4 regions of the Pseudomonas sp. TE3644 genome follow, and region 4 is predicted to be linked to each of the others. Evidence: riboswitches for the same ligand, from Rfam matches in the RefSeq annotation. Region 4 holds a riboswitch; each other region holds the start of a gene.
The links. Region 4 has a riboswitch for cobalamin ahead of ACZ9GA_RS12975 (HoxN/HupN/NixA family nickel/cobalt transporter). Riboswitches for the same ligand answer to the same signal wherever they lie in the genome.
Positions count from the first base shown of each region.

Region 1: another riboswitch for cobalamin. It lies ahead of cobO (cob(I)yrinic acid a,c-diamide adenosyltransferase); the one in region 4 lies ahead of ACZ9GA_RS12975 (HoxN/HupN/NixA family nickel/cobalt transporter).
Region 2: another riboswitch for cobalamin. It lies ahead of ACZ9GA_RS16890 (OprD family porin); the one in region 4 lies ahead of ACZ9GA_RS12975 (HoxN/HupN/NixA family nickel/cobalt transporter).
Region 3: another riboswitch for cobalamin. It lies ahead of cobW (cobalamin biosynthesis protein CobW); the one in region 4 lies ahead of ACZ9GA_RS12975 (HoxN/HupN/NixA family nickel/cobalt transporter).

Region 1 covers NZ_JBWBQF010000001.1:845,617-847,810, forward strand. Annotated here, with positions in the region: gene ACZ9GA_RS03805 (PQQ-dependent sugar dehydrogenase) at 1-657, opposite strand, end outside; cobalamin riboswitch at 911-1,137, shown strand; gene cobO (cob(I)yrinic acid a,c-diamide adenosyltransferase) at 1,269-1,880, shown strand; gene ACZ9GA_RS03815 (cobyrinate a,c-diamide synthase) at 1,877-2,194, shown strand, end outside.
Region 2 covers NZ_JBWBQF010000001.1:3,857,093-3,859,286, reverse strand. Annotated here, with positions in the region: gene ACZ9GA_RS16890 (OprD family porin) at 1-1,256, opposite strand, end outside; cobalamin riboswitch at 1,400-1,592, opposite strand; gene ACZ9GA_RS16885 (hypothetical protein) at 1,691-2,194, opposite strand, start outside.
Region 3 covers NZ_JBWBQF010000001.1:4,315,781-4,317,974, forward strand. Annotated here, with positions in the region: gene cobW (cobalamin biosynthesis protein CobW) at 1-1,016, opposite strand, end outside; cobalamin riboswitch at 1,114-1,304, opposite strand; gene ACZ9GA_RS18945 (cobalamin biosynthesis protein) at 1,673-2,068, shown strand; gene cobM (precorrin-4 C(11)-methyltransferase) at 2,127-2,194, shown strand, end outside.
Region 4 covers NZ_JBWBQF010000001.1:2,942,218-2,944,411, forward strand. Annotated here, with positions in the region: gene ACZ9GA_RS12975 (HoxN/HupN/NixA family nickel/cobalt transporter) at 1-1,049, opposite strand, end outside; adenosylcobalamin (AdoCbl) riboswitch at 1,055-1,192, opposite strand; gene ACZ9GA_RS12980 (helix-turn-helix domain-containing protein) at 1,671-2,194, opposite strand, start outside.

The DNA of each region.
Region 1 (2,194 bases), 2.1 Mb from region 4:
CACGTACAGCTTGTTGCCCGAGGGGCTGGCGATGACATTCTTGGTCCAATGGTGGTTAAGCGTGCCGCCCGGCAGGTCGGTGACCTTGGTGCCCGCCTCGCTGATGCTGGTGGCGCCCGTCTCGTAATGAAAGCGCAGCAGGGCATCGGTGTCGGCCACGTACAGGTCGTTGCCCACCAGGGTCATGCCGAACGGCGAGTTGAGGTTGGCGATAAACACACTGCGGCTGTCTGCCACCCCGTCGCCGTTGGTATCGCGCAGCAGGGTGATGCGGTTCGGGCTGGGCACACCGGCGCCGGCCTTGCCCATGACCTTCTTCATCACCCAGCCCTTGATGCCCTTGCTGTCATCAGGCTTGGGCGGGGCGTTGGTTTCGGCCACCAGCACGTCGCCGTTGGGCAGCACATACAGCCAGCGCGGGTGGTCCAGGCCATCGGCGAAGGCGGCTACCTGAGTGCCCTTGGCTGCCTGCGGTTTTTCCCCGGCTGGCCAGCCGATGGCGTCGGCGATGTTCACCGTGGGGATCAGGGTCTTGTTGGGGGCTGGCAATTGCGGGTGCGGGCCCATGCCGTCGGTGACGTTGAGCTTGGAATGCTCGCCGCAGGCCAGCAGGCTGGCAGAGGCGAGGATGATCAGGGCCAGGCGGGTCTTGTGCATGTTCGTGTGCTCGCTGAAGGCTGGGCTTGTCTGCTGTAGAGGCCCGGGCTGGGCCGGTGGTTCAATGTAGCCGCTGCCTGGCGGCAGTGTGGGAGCGGGTTCTACCCGCGAAAAGGCCCACCCGAACTTCCTGATGCACCGCGGTGTACTTTTCGTGGGCAGAGCCCACTCCCACAAAAATAGTTGCGGCTACGCGATGTGCGGGGGCTGGCCTGCCCCACCTTTAATTGACCTCCCACCCCCAACCCTCTAACCTTCGCGGCGTGTTCCAGGTGCCTGGCAGCCCGTGGGCTGGCCAGGTGAAACAGGGAAGCCGGTGAGGCGCCGCAGGCGTGCGAGCCCGGCGCTGCCCCCGCAACGGTAAATGAGTCAAGGCCGCGCATGGCGCCACTGAGCCTGATTGGGTTCGGGAAGGCGCGTGGCCAGGGTGTGCATGCCCCGCTCATGAGCCCGGAGACCGGCCTGGAACCCCTCTTGGCAAGCCCTGGCGCTTGCCGTCCATTTTGTTCTGTCGCGCGGGTGAGAGCGGCATTGACGAGTCTGTGCTGCGCCCGTTCGGGCCGCGGCTTTTCGTCGATGTCGCCTGTGTGCAGGTGTAGCGGAGAGCTGCGATGAGTGAATCCCAGGAACGTGAAGAACGCCATTTGGCGCGCATGCTGCGCAAAAAGGCAGTGATCGACGAGCGTATCGCCAACTCCCCCAACGAGTGCGGGTTGCTGCTGGTGTTGGGCGGCAACGGCAAGGGCAAAAGCAGTTCGGCCTTCGGCATGCTGGCCCGCGCCATGGGCCACGGCATGCAGTGCGGCGTGGTGCAGTTCATCAAGGGCCGCAATGCCACCGGCGAAGAACTGTTCTTCCGCCGCTTCCCCGAGCAGGTGCGCTACCACGTGATGGGCGAGGGCTTCACCTGGGAAACCCAGGACCGCCAGCGCGACATCGCCGCGGCCGAAGCCGCCTGGGCGGTGTCGCGTGAGTTGCTGCGCGACGAATCCATCGGCCTGGTGGTGCTCGACGAGCTGAACATCGCCCTCAAGCACGGCTACCTCGACCTGGATCAGGTCATGGCCGACCTGCAGGCGCGCCCGCCGATGCAGCACGTGGTAGTCACTGGCCGTGGCGCCAAGGACGAACTGATCGAACTGGCCGACACCGTCACCGAAATGGGCATGGTCAAGCACGCGTTCCAGGCCGGCATCCGTGCCCAGAAGGGCATCGAACTATGACCCAGCCGCGTCACTGCCCGGCGGTGCTGATTGCGGCACCCGCCTCCGGTCAGGGCAAGACCACCGTCACCGCGGCGCTTGCACGCCTGCACCGCAACCAGGGGCGCAAGGTGCGGGTGTTCAAGTGCGGCCCGGACTTTCTCGACCCCATGATTCTGGAACGGGCCAGCGGCGCACCGGTGTACCAGCTGGACCTGTGGATGGTCGGCGCCGAAGAGAGCCGCCGGCTACTGTGGGAAGCAGCGGGGGAGGCTGACCTGATCCTGATCGAGGGCGTGATGGGTCTGTTCGACGGCACCCCGAGCAGCGCCGAC
Region 2 (2,194 bases), 910 kb from region 4:
GCCGTGTTGCCCCGGTGCACATTGTGCTGCAGTGACACGCGCATGCCCTTGGCCACGCCGTCCTGCACCACATAGCGTGCCTCCAGGTCCCGTTCCCAGTGCCTGCCGTGGTCGCCGTAGCCCAGGTAGGCATAGCCGCCGTCAGGATCGACGTGGCTGCCATCGATATGATCGCCGCGCAGGTAGGCGGCGCTCAGTGTCAGGCCCGGCGCCAGCAGCAAGGCATAGCGCGCTTGCCAGGACCGTTCGTTGGGCGCGTTGAAGTCCGACATCTGCACCGCGTTGGTGAGGTAAATCGCCCCGCTGGTGACGTAGTCGAACGGCGTGTTGCCGTGCACCTGCTGATACCCCAGGCTGACACTGTGGGGCCCGTGGGCGTAGGTGGACATCAGGCTCCACGTGGTGTTGTCGATCTGCCCCGACAATGCCTTGCCCTGGTCGGTGGTGCGGTACAGGTTGAGGTTCCAGGCCAGCGAGCTGTTGCTGTCGATGACCTGCGTGACCGTCCCGCCCAGGTAATGCTGGTCCCAGGTGTCCTCATAGCGCGAGGTGAACAGGCTGGCGCGCAGGGTATCGCTTGGCGTGTAGACCACACCCGCCAGGTCAAGCGCATTACCCTGCCTGGCGCCGGAGTAGTTGACCACAAAGCCCTGGTCATGACTGCTGGCGTTGCGCGCGGTGCTTTCGGTGAAATGACCGGCGACGATCTTCACCTGCTCCAATTCCTGGCTGCTCAGGAACAGTCCCGTCGCCGTCTCGGGCAGCAGGCGGCTGTCGGATGAACTGAACACCGGCGTGCTCACCCGCTGCTCGCCGTAGGACAGCACCGTGGAGGACACGCGCAGCTTGAGGGCCGCGCCGCCGCGGCTGAATTCATCCTTGGGGTGGCCGTCATTGTCCACGGCCAGCAGGCGCGCCTTGCCGGCGCGGCCGCCGCCGCTGTCCAGCTGCCGGGCGTAGTAGGCATGGGCGTCTACCCCCACACCGATCACCCCCTGGGTGAACCCGGATTGCAGCGTGCCCATCAGCCCATAGCCCCATTCCTCGGCGTAGCCGTTGCGCTGTGCGCGGGGCTTGTAGGCATTGCGGGCCGCGCCATTGCTGGCGCCGTGACGGTATTCGCGGTTGTCGTAGACGGTGCGGTTGAGCAGGCTCCAGGTGCTGTCCTCGATGAAACCGTTGGCTTGCGACTGGGCAGAGTCGCCGAAGGCGAACGGGCTGGCGAGGGCCAGCAGGGAAGCGAGGCGGGGCAGCATGATGCAATCTCCATTTGAACGGTACACGGGCAGGGTGTACCGCCGGGAAACACATCAACGCGCCTTGGGAAAAGCACGGCACGGCCGTGTGCGGCGCCAGCGCAGACGGCAGGGGATGTCCTTCCCGGACACCCCGCCGGTCAGTGATGTTGCGTTGGCCGGCAGGTCTCCTGACTGATGCGTCATGGCCCGGCCCCGCCTTCCCGGGTAGGCCCAGTGGCATGAATGGAGCGGGCTCGGCATCTACAGTTGCGGGGGCAGTTTCGGTTGGCGCCAGCTGCGGCGCCGCGAATTCCCTATTAATCCCATTTGGAAACCGGCGGCGCGATGGTAGGGGATCAACGGCTTGGGATAAACCGCTAATGGCGTGCGCAAGGCAGATTGGCCCTTTGCAAGGGGGGCTTTATTATTTCAAAACATTTCACCGGCTGAGCTTAGGCGCCGGGGTAGGGCGCCAGTAGTCGTTTTACCGTCAGCGCCAAGGGCACAGTGAAGACGAAGTGCGACATGAACCCACCAATGATGGTCGCGGGGTCGAAGTAGTCCGGATGGTTGTCCGAGGCGATCGAGATGGCCACGTGCATGGCAACCCAGGCGATGATGGCGTAGAACAGCGCAATGAACGTCGCTTCATAGCCACGACGACGGAAGTACGGCCACACCGCGGCAAACAGAACGCCCCAACCGATGGCGAACGCGAAGTGAATGACTGTGCCCAGTGCGTAAGCCCAGATACCCAGCCCTTCCTGCACGCCCTTGCCGAACACCAGCCCCGTGGCATTGCGCGGGATACCGGCAAGCGGCATCAAGTGCTGCACGCCCACCCAGACCAGTGCTTCGTAAATCCAGATGCACACCGCCCCGGTAAGCCCGCCGATGGCGCCGGCGCGGATCAGTGTGGCAAGGGGGTATCGTTCGGTGCTCGACAGCGAGGCCGT
Region 3 (2,194 bases), 1.4 Mb from region 4:
TCCTGACCGATCAGCACCAGACGCGTGCTGCGCACTTCCTCGGCGCGCCAGGCGCGGTCGAAATGCTTGTCGAAGCGCGTGCCCACGCCCTGGATCAGCAGGCGCATCGGCTTGCCGGGGATGGCGGCAAAGCCCTTGACCCGCAGGATGCCGTGCTTGACCACCAGGGTGGTCAGGGCGTCCAGCAGTTGCGCTTCGGGGGCCTCAGGCAGTTCGATGGAGATCGAGTCGAAGGCATCGTGGTCGTGGTCGTCGTGATCATCGTCGTCATGGTGATGATCGTGGTGGGTCAGGCGGCCGTCGATGTGCTCTTCGGACTCGGCGCCCAGGCCCAGCAGTACGTCCAGCGGCAGGCGGCCGCTGCTGGCTTCGATCACCTTGACCGCTGGCGGCAGTTCTTCGGCCACTTCGCGGCGCACGGCGGCCAAGGCTTCAGGGTCGATCAGGTCGGCCTTGTTGAGGATGACCAGGTCGGCGCTGGCCAACTGGTCGGCGAACAGCTCGTGCAGTGGCGATTCGTGGTCCAGGTTGGGGTCCAGCTTGCGCTGGGCGTCCACCTGGTCCGGGAAGGCGGCGAAGGTGCCGGCGGCCACGGCCGGGCTGTCGACCACGGTGATCACCGCGTCGACGGTGCAGGCGCTGCGGATTTCCGGCCACTGGAAGGCTTGCACCAACGGTTTGGGCAGGGCCAGGCCGCTGGTTTCGATGAGGATGTGGTCCAGGTCGCCGCGGCGGGCCACCAGCTCGCGCATCACCGGGAAGAATTCTTCCTGCACGGTGCAGCACAGGCAGCCGTTGGCCAATTCGTAGACGCGGCCGGTGGCCTCTTCTTCGGTGCAGCCGATGGTGCATTGTTTGAGGATTTCGCCGTCGATGCCCAGCTCGCCGAACTCGTTGACGATGACCGCGATGCGGCGGCCCTGGGCGTTGTCCAGCATGTGGCGCAGCAAGGTGGTCTTGCCCGAGCCCAGAAAGCCGGTGACGATGGTGACGGGAAGCTTGGCCAGTGTTTTCATCGGATGCCCTTGGCAGGATGGCGGGCATACGGGACGAGAACCGCGGGTGCCGGGCACGCGGGTGCATTCGCCACCGGATCACCCCGCCCGGTTGAAGTGGAAAGTCTGTGTCGAGGCAGGTCTCCTGGCTCGCGGCACTGGCCTGAGGCCGACCCAGGCGCCTTCCCGCGCGCGGCGCAGTGGCATTGCCTGGGTGCATACCGCTTACAGTTGCGGGGGCAGCTGCGGCTTGGACCGCATTCCCATCTTGGCTCCGCGGGGCGGAGAACCTCGAAGGTGCAAGGCTACGCAGTGTGGGGGGGAAGGTCAATCGTGGGGAGTGGGGATTGCGGTAGGGCTTCTGGGTGCCTGGCTTGGGTTTTTATGGCGCCCTGGAGATCGAGCGCCGCCCGCGCGGCGCTTCCCGGGCACGGCCCGGTCCTACAGTTTGTTTCGGCCAGTTTCGTCTGTGAGATCTCCCGGGATCGCCCTGGTGGCACCAATAGAGATCTGCAGTGAACCAACAAGGCGGCCCCGGGAGATATCACTGGCATAATTGGCCCGAAACAAACTGTAGGAGCGGGCTGTGCCCGCGAAGCGCCGCGCGGGCGGCGCTCGATCTCATGAACACCAAAAACCCCAAGCCAGGCACCCCCTAGCCCCCCAAAGGATCGACAATGCCCACCCTCTACGCCGGCCTAGGCTGCCAACGCCACTGCCCCATCACCGAGCTGACCACCCTGCTCGACACCACCCTGGCCCACCACAACCTCACCCGCGCCGACCTGGCAGGGCTGGCCACCATCGACCTCAAAGCCAACGAACCCGCCCTGCTCGAACTGGCCCGCGCCCTGAACCTGCCCCTGACCCTGTTCAGCACCGCGCAACTGGCCCCCTTCGAACCCCACCTCACCCACAAATCCGCCCTGGCCTTCACCCACACCGGCTGCCACGGCGTGGCCGAAAGCGCCGCGCTGGCACTGGCCGGGCCCGGTAGCCAGCTGCGCGTCAGCCGGCAAAAAAACGCCAAGGCCACGGTGGCATTGGCACAAGCGGGCCCGATTCCCGGATAATCACCGCTTCGCACTTGAATTTCGCTCAAGCAGCATTCGTTTTCTTCAGGATTTGCACATGACCGTCTACTTCATCGGCGCCGGCCCCGGCGACCCGGAACTGATCACCGTCAAGGGTCAGCGCCT
Region 4 (2,194 bases):
GCAGCCTCGAGGTCGTCGAAGCGGCGTAGCCGGTACAGCAGTACCGACACCGCCCAACTGACAATGAAAATACCGATAATCAGGTATCCCAGCATGCCGAAATTGTCATTCAGCGTACCAATGAAATCCCACAGTCCACCCTTTAATGCCAGCTTGTCACCGATCAGCCCCAAGGCCTCAATGCTGCCGATGACCACAGCCACCACCACGGACACCAAGGTAATGGTCATGTTGTAGTAGATCTTGCGGATGGGCTTCATGTAAGCCCAGCCATAAGCGCCGAGCATGAGGTGGCCATCCAGGGTATCAACCAGCGACATGCCAGCGCTGAACAGCAGCGGGAACACCATGATCGACCAGGGTGACAGGCCTTGGGACGCCTGGCTGGCTGAAATTCCCATCAGGGCAATTTCGGTGGAGGTATCGAAGCCCAGGCCGAACAGGAACCCCATGGGGTACATGTGCCAGCTGCGGGTGATCAGCCGGAATAGCGGGCGGAATATACGGGCCAGCAGCCCGCGATCGGCAAGCAGCAGGTCGAAGTCTTCGTCGACATACACGCCACCCTTTCGCACGTTACGCCACGCCTTGTAGATGGCGCGCAGGATCAGCAGGTTCATAAGCGCGATGACCAGCAGGAATAACGCCGACACCGAAGTGCCGATCACACCACCGACGGCCTTGAAACTCTCGAACCGGTCCCTCATCACTGAGGCTGCCAGCGCCACGCCCAGTGAGGCCAGGACCACTACCGAAGAATGCCCCAAGGAAAAGAAGAAACCCACGGCGCCCGGCCGTTTCTTCTCCTGCATCAGCTTGCGCGTCACGTTGTCGATGGCCGCGATGTGGTCCGCATCAACGGCATGGCGCAAGCCGAAGCCGTAGGCCAGCAATGCTGTTCCCAGGAGCACGGGGTGGCCATGGAAGGCGGCGAGCGCCCATAGCCAGGCGACGACGTTGATGGCGATCAGCACGGCGTAAATGCCGCAAAGCTTTGTGCGCACAGGGTTGTTGGAATCGCAGAAGACCTGCGCGAGATGTCGAATCATCACAAAATACCTGTCAGGGTAAACGCGCCCTATAGGTTGAGGAACGCCAAGCGAGGTCTGACTTCTGGATTGTCCAGTAACAGTGGCGCGACCGCGCCGGACTTACACCGGCTTCTCACTTGGCAATGCTTTTTAACACCGTGCGAAGCTTACTCCCCTGCCTCACGCATTAAGTAAAATCTGTCCTCTGGAGCTTAAATCTTAGCCATGCATCCATGGCGGAGGGTGCTTGCAGCTTTGGATCATATGGCGCGACCGCCTCGCATTGATGGGTCATCCGCCCCATCCTGTGACGACAGGCCTCCCCGACAGCGTAAACGAAGTTCCTCAGCCCTTTCCAAGCAGCCCTCCTAGCATCTGTCCGTCGAGGACAGTTGCAGGGCGGCGGCATCCTCGACACGACGCCCCAACCCCGTGCTTGGGGTGCCCCGGTAAGGTTTTGTGGGTGGAACTGCTGACCGGGTCCACACCGGCGTCGAACGGATTGGGACCGCCCACCTCATGGGCGTCCGGCGGTGCCCAGTGCCCGCGCTGCGGTGTCGAACGGAAGGTCGATCACCTTCAAACCCACCAAGGCAGGGGTGCCGCCATGCCGATGGATCCGGTGCCCGGTTCGTACATTCAGTCTGCAGCGGTCCCGGTCAAGCGTCTGTGACGGTTCCTGAATTGTCCAGGCGGTTCCAGCCTGAGTTTTCGAAACTGTCGGTTGAACAGCGAAAGATTTTGATAACCCACCTCGCCTGCGATCGCGTTGACGGTCAACTCGGTTGAAACCAGGAGCGCACATGCTTTGCCAATGCGCAGACGCACCAGATACTCGAGAGGGGTGGTATTGGTGTGACGCTTGAACATGCGCTGAAAGCCCGATGAACTCAGGAAGGCAGCTTCAGCCATCTGAGGGATAGTCAGTGATTCCCTGAAATGCTCGTGCATATAGTTCAGTGCTCGCGCTATTTTTCCTTCAGCCGTGGGCAGCGACGAGCGTATTCCCGGCAACTGCCCCAATACCTGGAAATCTCGGTCATGCGCCAATTCAATGAGCACCTCGAAAAGGGTCAGAAGCCTCGCGGCCGGTGGTCGCCGTACCATACTGGTAATCGCTGGTATCACCCGTTCGCACACCCTTCCAGTAAAACTCAGGCCCT